Regions from separate parts of the Alteromonas sp. 009811495 genome, predicted to be linked through region 2. Evidence: predicted binding sites of a transcription regulator. Region 2 holds the regulator's gene; each other region holds the start of a gene.
What was found. Region 2 encodes LexA, which represses DNA repair genes until DNA is damaged. Its sites were predicted from a motif close to TACTGTATNNNNATACAGTA; they were not measured.
Positions count from the first base shown of each region.

Region 1: uvrD (DNA helicase II) is a predicted target of LexA. The motif match lies at 1,911-1,930, and genes of this name have one in related genera.
Region 3: imuA (translesion DNA synthesis-associated protein ImuA) is a predicted target of LexA. The motif match lies at 2,003-2,022, and genes of this name have one in related genera.

Region 1 covers NZ_CP113972.1:194,913-199,132, reverse strand. The annotation lists gene OZ660_RS00870 (sensor domain-containing diguanylate cyclase) at 1-815, shown strand, start outside; gene cysE (serine O-acetyltransferase) at 843-1,649, opposite strand; gene uvrD (DNA helicase II) at 1,981-4,152, shown strand; gene OZ660_RS00855 (GGDEF domain-containing response regulator) at 4,196-4,220, shown strand, end outside.
Region 2 covers NZ_CP113972.1:4,344,960-4,349,179, forward strand. The annotation lists gene coxB (cytochrome c oxidase subunit II) at 1-623, opposite strand, end outside; gene lexA (transcriptional repressor LexA) at 1,208-1,834, opposite strand; gene OZ660_RS19465 (GNAT family N-acetyltransferase) at 1,992-2,465, shown strand; gene plsB (glycerol-3-phosphate 1-O-acyltransferase PlsB) at 2,586-4,220, shown strand, end outside.
Region 3 covers NZ_CP113972.1:45,829-50,048, forward strand. The annotation lists gene OZ660_RS00200 (Y-family DNA polymerase) at 1-1,297, opposite strand, end outside; gene imuA (translesion DNA synthesis-associated protein ImuA) at 1,300-1,989, opposite strand; gene OZ660_RS00210 (hypothetical protein) at 2,227-2,736, opposite strand; gene OZ660_RS00215 (DUF885 domain-containing protein) at 2,739-4,220, opposite strand, start outside.

The sequences.
Region 1 (4,220 bases), 280 kb from region 2:
ATCCACCTCATTTAACACGCTATTTCAAGAAAGTGGCGATTAACGTAGCGCTAATCGTTTTGGTTATGTTACTGGCAAAAATTACGCAGTCTCGCGATAGTGCATTTGCTATATTTTTTCTCGCCATTACCCACATGTGGATAGCCTGCACCGAAAGCACTAAACGCAATGTCATTAGCCTGGCCATTAGTAGCCTTTGTATTGTATTACTCGTGCATACACTCGCCTTAATGGACTACGTAAAAGTGTATCAATTCGCCCTAAACGTTATTGCTGCCAATGCCTTATTTGGTATAGCCATTCCCCAATTACAAGCGGACAATGCGTTGTTAAAAGACCGCGTATTTGTAGATTCGCTTACTCAGGCTTACACACGAGAATATTTAGCACAACGCAGTGCACTTGAAATGGCACAAAGTCGTGAATCTGGTAATTCACTTTATTTCGTCATGTTCGATTTAGATAAGTTTAAGCGAATTAATGATGAATTGGGGCATGTTGACGGGGATGAAGCGCTGCGCAATTTGAGCCAAGTGACCAAAAGTGCGCTACGTAAAACCGATGTATTTGCGCGTTTCGGAGGTGATGAATTTGTCTTGCTTTTGCCTAATATCAGCAAACAAAACGCGCTTAATTTAGTAGAAAGAGTACGTGAAGGCATAAATGCGATCACTGTTTCCAATGTCGCATTGTCATCGAGCTTCGGCGTCACACTGATGCAACAAGACGACTCACTAGAAACTTTAATTCAGCGCGCTGATCGCGCGCTTTACGCGTCAAAAGAAAAAGGCGGTAATACCATTACTCTTATTTGAGACCAACGCGCAGCGCACGCCTTTGATTTAAACCTGCGAGTTGTCTTCAAGTACGTTTTGTCGCATTGACTCACATGGACTCTGACAAACCGGTCTCCCAACGACTTTGGCAGGCACACCCACCACGGTAACGTGTGGCGGAACATTATCAAGCACGACACTACCCGCGCCCACTTTTGAACCTTCGCCAATTTCAATATTACCCAAAATTTTAGCACCTGCGCCAATGAGCACACCTTGGCGTATTTTTGGATGACGGTCGCCCGACTCGTTACCTGTACCACCTAGTGTCACACTTTGTAAAATAGACACATTGTCCTCAATAACTGCGGTTTCACCTACGACAATGCCGGTCGCATGGTCGAACATGACTCCACTGCCAATGCGTGCAGCAGGATGAATATCAACCCCAAAACTTGCTGAATTTCGGCTTTGAAGAAAGAGCGCCAGTTGATGTCGACCATGCACCCATAAATAGTGAGCCATGCGGTGAACTTGAACTGCGTGAAAACCTTTAAAATGCAGCAGTGGGGTTAAGTAGTCATTCACTGCAGCATCGCGGTTTTTTACGGCAAGAATATCGGCTGTAGCCGCTTCACTGATGCCGGGTTCAAGTAGATAGGCTTCATCAAATACTTCTCTAATGGCCAGTGCAGGCATCACGTCATCAGCCATTTTATTCGACAAAATGAAGCTTAATGACGACTCAAAATTATGATGCGCTAACACACTGGCATGCACATAACTCGATAGCAACGGTTCACTATCGGCAACAACTTGCGCTTCTTGTTTAAGCGTCGACCAAAAGTCGATGGGCGTAGAAAGTGCTGTCATGAGCATGGTCCAATTTGGTTTGAGCGTTGAAAAGAGAGAAGCTGTTCGTACCTATATCGATTGAATGTATTCAACTTAGCAACAATCCTGTGGATTGTGCGAAGTGTAGTGTACCTAAGTTTACTGCGTTTCAGTACTCGTGTTGTACCCATCAAGCGCAGAATTCGATCAACTTATCGAACTGTTTCGTTATTAGTTATTACTAAAGATTGGGGCTCACGACAGAAAGCCAAGTCATGCGGTTCAACGGGTACAAAACTGGACTGTATAAATTCACAGGCAGCTGGCATAATACTTGTTTCTTAAAAATCGCTAAAATAGGTGTCACACTATGGATGTATCTCGACTGCTAGACGAGCTTAACGATAAACAACGTGAAGCGGTAGCAGCCCCATTATCGAATGCCCTTGTATTGGCTGGCGCGGGTAGTGGTAAAACGCGCGTACTGGTACATCGCATTGCATGGTTAATGGAAGTCGAAAACATCGCACCATTCTCAATTTTAGCCGTTACGTTTACTAATAAAGCAGCAAAAGAAATGCGCGGCCGCATTGAATCGCTGATGGGGCGCAGCCTCCACAATATGTGGATTGGTACTTTCCACGGTCTCGCTCATCGCTTGTTACGCGCTCACCATGCTGAGGCTAACCTACCCGAAAACTTTCAGATTATTGACTCAGACGATCAATACCGTCTTATTCGACGTATTCTTAAAGCCATGAATTTGGACGAAAAGCATTGGGCTCCGCGACAAATCCAGTGGTACATCAATGGCAATAAAGACGAAGGGTTACGCCCTCAGCACATAGAAACGCATGGCGATCATATTCAAAAAACCATGCGCGAAGTGTACGCGGCCTATCAAGATGCCTGTGACCGTTCGGGTCTCGTCGATTTTGCTGAGTTATTGCTACGCGCACATGAACTGTGGGCGAAAAACCCAGAAGTATTGGCTCACTATCAACGCCGTTTTCGCGCGGTACTTGTTGACGAATTTCAAGATACCAACAATATCCAATACGCTTGGCTACGCATGCTTTGCAGCGGTGAAAATAACAACATCATGATTGTAGGTGATGACGACCAGTCTATATACGGTTGGCGCGGTGCTAACGTAGATAATATTCAGCACTTTCTTAAAGACTTTAATCAACCAACCACCATTCGTCTTGAACAAAACTACCGTTCTACAGGTAACATTCTTAAAGCTGCCAACACGGTTATTGACAACAACACCGGTCGTTTAGGCAAAGAGCTATGGACTGAAGATGCTCAGGGTGAGCTGATTTCTGTTTATGCCGGTTTTAACGAACTTGATGAAGCCCGTTTTATTGTGTCGAAAATTAAAGACTGGCTTAACCAAGGTAATGCCCTAAGTGATACCGCTATTTTGTATCGCAACAACGCACAGTCGCGCGTGCTAGAAGAAGCACTGCTGCACGAGGGATTAGCTTATCGTATATACGGGGGCTTGCGCTTCTTCGAACGCCAAGAAATCAAAGACGCTCTGGGTTATATGCGTATGGTTAGCCACCCGCACGATGACGCAGCCTTTGAGCGTGTAGTAAATACACCCAGTCGCGGTATTGGAGAAAAAACCCTGTCTCAGGTGCGTGACACTGCCAGAGCCCACAACTGTTCCATGTGGCAGGCCTGTCAGCTACTTATTAACGAAGGCGGTTTCAAAGGTCGCGCGTTAAACGCAATGCAAAGTTTTGTGCTGCTGATTACTGAATTAGAACAGGCCACGTTGGACGAGCCTTTGGATCAGCAAGCTGATAAGGCAATAAGGCAATCGGGTCTTTACGCCATGTATCAAGCGGAACGTGGCGAAAAAGCACAGGCTCGTCTAGAAAACTTAGAAGAGCTAGTCAGCGCCTGTAAAACCTTTATTGTGCCAGAAGAGGCGGAAGAAATGACTCCGCTGGCGGCATTCCTCGCCCACGCATCTCTTGAAGCTGGAGAAACTCAAGCCGATACAGATCAAGACGCAGTGCAAATGATGACTATTCATACCGCGAAAGGTTTAGAGTTCCCGCTTGTGTTTATGGCGGGGGTTGAAGAAGGTATGTTCCCAAGCCAAATGACAAATGATGAACCCGGCAGAATGGAAGAAGAACGCCGCCTGTGCTATGTAGGTATGACGCGTGCTATGCAAAAGTTGTATATAACTTATGCAGAAAGTCGTAGATTATATGGTCAAGATAAGTATCATACGGCGTCACGATTTATTCGTGAAATGCCAGCCGACTGTGTTGAAGAAGTGCGATTAAAATCAACCATTTCGAGACCGGTTCACAATCGTTTTAGCCAAGCTACGTCACATGCAAGCTTTGAAGAAACGGGGTTCCAGTTGGGTGAACGTGTGGTACATCGCAAATTTGGCGAAGGCATTGTACTGAATTACGAAGGTAGCGGAGAACACGGTCGTGTTCAAGTAAACTTCGATGAGTTTGGCAGTAAATGGCTCGTCCTCGCCTACGCTAAGCTGGAGAAAGCGTAGAACTAAAAGTGTGGCAAGGTAGCCCAAACCATAGTTGAAATGTATGCAGCAAAACGTGCTGATCATCG
Region 2 (4,220 bases):
ACTGCAAAGTCGGGAACCCACCAAGAATGAATAACATCGTCAGATGTGATCAGAAAACGAACTTTTTGACCTGTGGGAATGACAAGCGGACGGTCAACTTCAAGAAGATAGTTTTCCGTTTTTTCAAACTTGTTTTCAATTTGCTCGCGCTGCGTAGCCAGCAACGAGTAAAACTCTACGTCACTATCCATGTATTTGTAGTGCCACTTCCATTGAGAACCCGTCACCAATACCGTCATATCCGGTTCAGAGACATCTTCCATTGCAATTAGCGTGTTGGCAGCGGGAACCGCCATAAAAATGAGGATAAGGAACGGAATTACAGTCCACGCGATTTCTACTTTTACGTTTTCGTGGAAATTCGCGGGCTTAGCGCCTCGTGACTTTCTGTGCAGATACATAGAGGCGAACATTACGCCAAACACGACTACTGCAATACCGACGCAAATGAAGAACATTAACATGTGCAGGTCATACACCTGCCCGCTAATGTCAGTTGCGCCGCGCCTGAGGTTAAGAGAAGAAACTTCTTCTGCAGCCTCCTGCGCAAAAAGGAAATGAGAAAAAAGCAAAAGGGGTATACTAGCAAACCCTTTTGCCATGACGGTCATTAGTTGTTTCACTCAGCACCTCCGTAATGGTAGAACCATTAACGCTAAATGTTAGTGCGCGCTGTCCCTACCAAGTGGTTTGCGAACGATTGACCCACAACTGCAATTTGTAAAACAAATTTAGAGCCATTGTTATTATTTTGTTAATCTCTGTATAAGAATTGCGCAATAATGACTTGCCGTCTAGTCTTTTCTGCTAAAAATTTAACGAGATGGTTAAAATTTAATCATTTCATTTTTGCTAACTGCACCTTGATAGTGCAGTAAAGCGGTGTGGCGTGTGGATACGCCGTGAAGCTTTTAAACGCTCATTTGGAACACATGCGGCGATAAAGAAATCAATGTAAGTTTATAAAAATCAATATATAAGAATGCAAATTTGGAGATTTTCAAACGTAGTCTTGTTAAAAGTGACAGGATTAAAAAGCACTTGCGGCGCGAAAAAATTGGCGTTTTGGTGTGATTGCAAAAAAATTAAACTTTTTTGACAGGCTGTTCAAAAAACAACCTTTATACATAGAACAGCCAACAAAAGTGAAAGTTAAGGTACAAAAAAAGCGGCTACAAGGCCGCTTTTACGTTAACCTGCCGAAACCTTACATCCAGTCAGCGTTTCGGATAACACCCACCGCTATACCTTCAATAGCAAAAGGTTGTGAAGCCAAATCAACTTTTATAGGTGCAAATTCATCGTTCTCGGCGTGCAGTAATACTTCTCGCCCGCGTTTTTCTAAACGCTTAACCGTGACGTCTTCATCCACTCGGGCAACAACAACTTGACCGTTGTGTACATCAGTAGTGCGATGTACAGCCAATAAGTCGCCATCAAGAATACCAATGTCTTTCATACTCATACCGTTTACACGTAGCAGAAAGTCTGCCTGAGGTTGAAATAGCGCAGGATCGACCTTGTAATGCGACTCAACATGCTCTTGCGCTAGAATAGGTTCGCCCGCTGCGACTCGCCCAATAAGCGGTAGCCCTTCTTCCTCTGGTGTTTCATCTTCCAGTGGAATATTCAATTTAATGCCACGAGAAGTACCTGGCAAAATTTCAATAACACCTTTACGCGCTAAGGCCTTCAAATGTTCTTCTGCCGCATTAGCAGAACGGAAACCAAGCTGTCGTGCAATCTCTGCACGCGTAGGTGGCATTCCCGTTTCTTGCATGGTCGTTTTAATAAGTTCTAAAACTTCGGTTTGTCGAGCTGTGAGTGGGCGCATAAAAGACCTGTCTGTTCATACAGTTCCTGTAAGTATATACACCTAAATTTAAATAACAAGCACTACGCGACAGCAGATAAAATAAAACTTGAAAAACACCGTTGTGCTCACATTTAATACAATAGAATGAAGACAAACAGAGTTGGATGCATAGTAAATGCTAAGATTTTTGCCCTTTTCCGCCGACCTTGCACCCTACTTTGATAGTATTAACCGAGAGTGGATAGAAACCATGTTCGCCCTTGAACCTGTCGACGAAGAGGTCATCTCATCACCACAGTCTTGTATTATTGACCAAGGTGGACATATTTGGTTTGCACAGCACCAGACCTTAGGCGTAGTTGGTACCTGTGCCTTGATGAAAAAAAGCGACGGCATTTTCGAACTAACCAAAATGGGTGTTGTCAGCAGTGCCAGAGGACTAAAAGTTGGTGAGGCATTGCTAAAACATGTTATTGAACAAGCGCCAACAATCGCACACAAAACATTGTTTTTGCTTACCAATAAGAAGTGTGAAGCCGCCATTCATTTGTATGAAAAAAATGGCTTTGTGCATTGTAATACAATTATGCAGCAGTACGGTGACGCGTACGCGAGATGCGACGTAGCCATGCGCTACAAAGGCATTTGATGCAGTAACCTGACGTAACACAATACATACATGTAAAGGATGACATAAAGGCATACCGCGAGATAAATCGCCAAATGTGTTACACTTTCCCCGTTTTTATTTCATAGGATTACATACTTCATGTCGTGGATGCGAAAAGCCCTTTTGTCGGTGTTTCATTATCCTGTTAAGTTACTGGTTAAAGCGCATAGTATTCCAGTAAACGTTGAAACCGAATTAGGAATAGATAAGAACAAGCCAATTGTCTATCTACTTCCCACTAACTCAGTGACCGACCAGTTGGCACTTAGAATGTCGACTGAAGCACTGGGTTTGCCAAGCCCAACAGAGACGTTGGCACTTGCAGGGCGAGAGTATTCGTCCACATTATTTTTACGTAAAACTCAGCCTATCTTTCGCTCTTCAGCAAAAGAAACTGACATTGAAGAAGTCTTCACTGAATTATTCCACCTGCACCGCGATCATGAAAACCTAGATTTGCAGGTGGTGCCAGTATTTGTAACTTGGGGAAGAGCGCCAGGCAAAGGCAACCCAGGGCTTAGCGACTTAATTGCCGATAGAGCAGCACCTAGTTGGTTACGTAAATTATTTATCGTACTGTTTTTGGGTCGCGACAATTTTATTAACTATTCAAAAGCTGTATCGGCTCGCGCGATGTCAAACCAGCATGGTAGCGATCAGAGCATTGCCCATAAACTGGTTCGCGTAGCAAGTACTCACTTCCAGCGAAAGCGTCAAAGTATGACCGGCCCAACATTGCTTGAACGCCAAGAACTCAATAATAGTGTATTGGGCTCTGATGCGGTGCGACGCGCCATTGCCGAAGAGTCTCGCAGCAAGAAAGTTACCCACGAGAAAGCCAAAGAGACTGCGCAATCTTACATAACCGAAATTGCCGCAGACTATCGGGAAGGTTTAATACGTTTTGGCGATCGCCTACTTACACGTATTTGGAATAAGATCTACAACGGAATTAGCGTAGGTCATGCCGATAGGATTCGTGAACTCGCCGCCAATGGCCACGAAATTATTTATGTTCCGTGCCACCGCAGTCATATGGACTACTTATTGCTGACCTACGTGATTTATCACGAAGGCATGGTTACGCCTCATATTGCCGCTGGCATAAACCTCAACTTTTGGCCTGTTGGCAAAATGTTTAGGCGTGGCGGCGCGTTTTTCTTGCGTCGCAGTTTTGCTGGTAACAAGCTCTATACAGCCGTATTTAGAGAATACCTTGAGTTGTTGTTCAACAAAGGCTACTCAGTGAAATATTACCCAGAGGGTGGTAGAAGCCGCACCGGAAGACTTATTCCGCCGAAAACGGGTATGTTGGCCATGACAATTCAGGCAATGCTAAAAGGCGTTAATCGCCCTGTAAGTATTGTGCCTGTGTACATTGGTTATGAAAACGTGATGGAAGTAAAAAGCTACCTCAACGAGTTAAAGGGCTCTAAGAAGAAAAAAGAGTCTAACTTGCAGGTATTCTCTGCCATTAAGAAGCTTAAAAACTATGGCCATGGCTATGTGAATTTTGGCGAGCCTATTCAGCTTAACCAGTTTTTAGAAAATCATGTGCCTAACTGGCGTGATTGTCGTGATGCTGAGCCAGAGAAGAAACCGGCATGGTTAACACCCGCCGTAAATGAGCTGGCGAACAATGTTATGACGCGTATCAACCGCGCCGCCGCGTTAAACGGAATGGCGTTAACATCGCTTTGTTTGTTGTCATCAAAGACACAAACCATGAGTGAA
Region 3 (4,220 bases), 130 kb from region 2:
AACACACGTGAGTAGGCTGGGTAAGGGGTTTGGGCTTTTTAAAGGTTAACGTGGGCGCAATGTCACTGCTGTAGGTATTAAGTGGGGCAGAGGCCTCATTGACTGTCATATACTCAAATTGATGACTATCTGCCGCTTTAGGTTGAAAAGTACTGTCTTCTCCAAGCTTGGCATTTAAACGCCCAATTAATTGCTTTTGCGCAACCTCGTTAAAGCGATTACTGAAAAAGTCGCTGTTGTCGGTGTCGATATCTTCAAATTGATCGCACTTAAGCGAAAGCGCCGTTGCGGGCTCTGGCAATATTACATTTTCTATTTTTAATGTGAGTAAGCTAAGCCAACTATTTACCGATGATTGTGGCATGGCGGCGCGAATGTCTATAACGGTAATCGGCGCTTCTCGAAAATGGATATGCACGTGAATACATGCCGTGTGTAAATTACGCGCGCGCAAATAATGCGACAAGTGTTCAAGTTGCTGTGTAATAAAAGGCACCAGATGCTGCGTGTTTTCAATATCAAAAGGCAGCAGTACCACATCATCAAAATACGCCTGTGGCCTAAATAGTATGACTTTGGGAAAGGTTTCGCCTCGAAGTGCGGTTAAATAAGTGATGGTGCGATTATCAAAACGTCTGCCGAGTTCGTGTACGGGCATGGCCAGCAACTGATGGACGTGTTTAATGCCAACTCTGGTTAATGACTCGACCACCTTAGGGGCTAACTCAGTCAGTAGCAGTGAGCACGATGACAATGCATTTTTGATATCATCGTGTGCGTCTAAATATGTGTTTACCTGGTGCTTTGCCAGTACTTTGGCTGCTTCTATAGTCCAGGCGGTGGCAAAGTGGTAGGTGGTACCAGATAACGACAGTTCCCGAGAAAGTGTCGACCACAGTGCCTTATGCCCCCCGTAATAATGCGTAAGGTTATCTAGCCGTATAGCCAAACCACAATGTTCATCAAGCGCGATATCAGAAGCAAAAGGGTAAAGCCGGTGGGCAAGCTGCGACAGCATAACTCGCTCGTTCTCAGCATCAAAAGGCAGTATATGAATGTGGGGGCATAGGGCTGCGGCTTGTGCAAGCCCATGGTTTACTTCAATGCCCATATTATGCGCAGTCTTATTAACCTGCGTAATACGGTTTGATTTACTGCAATATACCGCAACAGGGTTATCGTTCTCGTTAGGCAGTGTGCCTTTTGCAGTCGTCGCATGGGGCTTTTCGCCATGACCAATAGTCTGCAAGTACGCATCTAACGTCAGTTGATAGCAATGAATATACATCCACAGCATAATTAGCTTACCGAGTGGAGTGCTTGGCCTGTCAGTTTGTTATGTTCCATGGCCCATTTAATAGCGTGATTATCCGGTGTCCAGCGATGATCAATGGCAATACTGTTAACTGGCCAACCATGACGCTGTTTGCGAACATCCACAGACAATTGCTGTGCACGGTGGTGTAATGCGATATCCAGTGATATAGGGAGTGGCTGAGCGAGGACATTTTTATTTAATGCGGTGTACAGTAAACATAGGGCGTCATTGTGCGTAGCCGCTACTTGTAAACGCCTTGCGGCTTTAGCATCAACAGCATTACTCCACAGCACAACACAGTGACACGCGGTGCTTTTTAAACATTGCTCTGCTGCCCATAGGGAGTCTTGTTCGTTTTGTGTGTTAACTACCAACACCTGCTGAAGATCTAGCCCTAATTCTGCTAACCAAGGTGTTTGTAATACACCCGGTGGGTTAATAAATACCACCATTTTATGCGTACGCTGATGGCATAAAACCTGTTTAAATAATGTGAGCTCTCCTACACCAGTGCATGAGGCAATGCGTATAAGGCCTGTAGATGCAACACCACCATTGAGGGCTTTATCAAGACGAGCATACCCAAGCGAAAATTTAGTTTCGCCTTTATGTTGCTCTCGGGCCCGCCATATATGCGGATGCTTGTTAAGCTCTGATAAAGATTCTAGCATGGCACTCAAAATGAACTGTATTTATATACAGTATTATAGTGCAGCAAATACCCTTTTCAAGAAAAACTCGCAGTACCTGTCGTAGTGCTTTTCTAAGTTATTAAAAAGTATGGAAAACAGAAAAATTAAATGTAAGAGAGTTAAGTATTGTGAGTGCAGTATCGAGATTGAGCTATCGATGGATGCTGCCCGCAAAAATTGCAGACAGCATTTATAAAAACGCTGTAAAGGGGGCGATTACGCTTGTGGTGCGTCGCTTTTTTCTGACTTTGTTGTGCCAGAGATAGCAGAGGTGACGGCGTGACAAAAGGCGATAAAACCATCTGACGTATTCTTTGACCATGCCATACGTACATTGCTTGGCAGGCCCTTAACCACTTCTTTCACATCTTCAAGTGTCAATTCTTCGTAGCTTAATGCCTTGTTTAAAGACTCTTCAAACGACAGCCCTTTTTCACAGCAACCCATAACAATGTTAGAAAAGTTTCTCATGAGCATGTGCAGTACATTGTACTGGTTTTGGTCAATAAGGCGGCTCTTAAAAGCACTTTCAATGCGAAGCACTAAGTTCTTTTCCAACAGATCGTTCACCAGCACCAGGTTTCGATAAGCATAGTTAACTTTGTTGTTTGATTGCTTATTAGAATGGCGCAATAGCGCGAGTTCTTTTTGTTGATTCTGCGCGCGAAGCACAAAGTAAATTAACAGCAGGATAAGTAATCCTATAACACTAAATGCAACGATCATGCTTAATTAGCCTTTTGTTCTTCTATAAAGGTATTAATGTGCTGTTCTAAAATAAACAAAGGAACAGAACCGTTCTCTAGCACTGCACGGTGAAACTTACGTACGTCGAAATTCTCACCAAGCGCCGTTTCCGCTTTCTTGCGAAGTGCTTTAATCTTAATTTCGCCAATCTTGTATGACAGCGCTTGTGCAGGCCATGAGATATAGCGGTCTATTTCCGTATTCACATTGTGCTCTGATAATGCCGTATTTTCCATCATGTAATCAACTGCTTGTTGCCGCGTCCAGCCCATCGTGTGCATACCTGTATCGACAACTAAACGGCATGCTCGCCACATCTCATAACTTAAGCGGCCGAAGTCATCATAAGGGTCTTCATAAATGCCGGCTTCAATGCCCAAAAACTCAGAATACAGTCCCCAGCCTTCACCAAACGCTGAAATATACGTATTGCGGCGCACCATAGGTAAATCTTCAAGTTCTGCCGCAAGTGAAATTTGCAAATGGTGACCCGGCACGGCTTCGTGCAACGTGAGTGCAGGTAAAGCGTAAAGCGGACGTTTATCAAGCGCGTACGTATTCACCCAATAATAACCTGGCTGATCATCGCGACTAGGGTGAATATAGCGACCTGTGGTGTACTTAGGTGCAATACTATCTGGAACAGGTGCAACGCCGTATGGCGTTCTAGGTAAGTATTCAAAAAGAGAAGGAAGCTTGGCGTCCATCTTCTTAGCAATAAACGACGCTTCTTTTAATAATTCTTCTGCGCTGGTGGCGTAAAATTGAGGGTCTTCACGCAAAAACGCGATAAAGTCGTTAATGTCCCCCTCAAAAGCAAGTTCGTCCACTATTTGCTGCATCTCGCTGCGTATGCGTTTCACCTCAGCAAGGCCTAAGTTGTGAATGTCCTGCGGGCTCATATCCGTCGTGGTGTAATGTTTGGCTCTATTAGCGTAATACGCGACACCGTCAGGCCAAGTATTGGCAGCAATGTCATCTCTTGCGTTAGGAATATAGTCCTCAACCATAAAGTCGTAAAAGGCTTGGTAGGCGGGTAAAACACGTTCTTTAATGGCGCGTTGACCTTGATTAGTTAAGTTTGTTTTCTCTTCTTCTGAAAAGTACTCAGGAAAGCGTGTGAAAGGCGCGTAAAAACCACTGTCTTCTACTTTGTCCACTAAATAAGAAGAGATGGAATCCTCAAACCCAGCAAGTACCACTTTAGGTTGGGTGTACCCCTCTTTAAGTGCTTGCTTCATATAAGCCATTTGTTGCTCAAAATAGGGGAGAAGGGCGTTTAAGCGGCTAATATACGCATTGTAGTCTTCTACTCGTTTAAACGTAGATAGGTTAGGTAGCGATGCCATTGCACCATGAAAACCATATTCTGAATTGATGGGAACCAGATATGCACGGTAAGTATACTCATCTACATAGTTGGCAAGGCGATATTGCTGCATTAAAAGTGCAATATAGGCGTC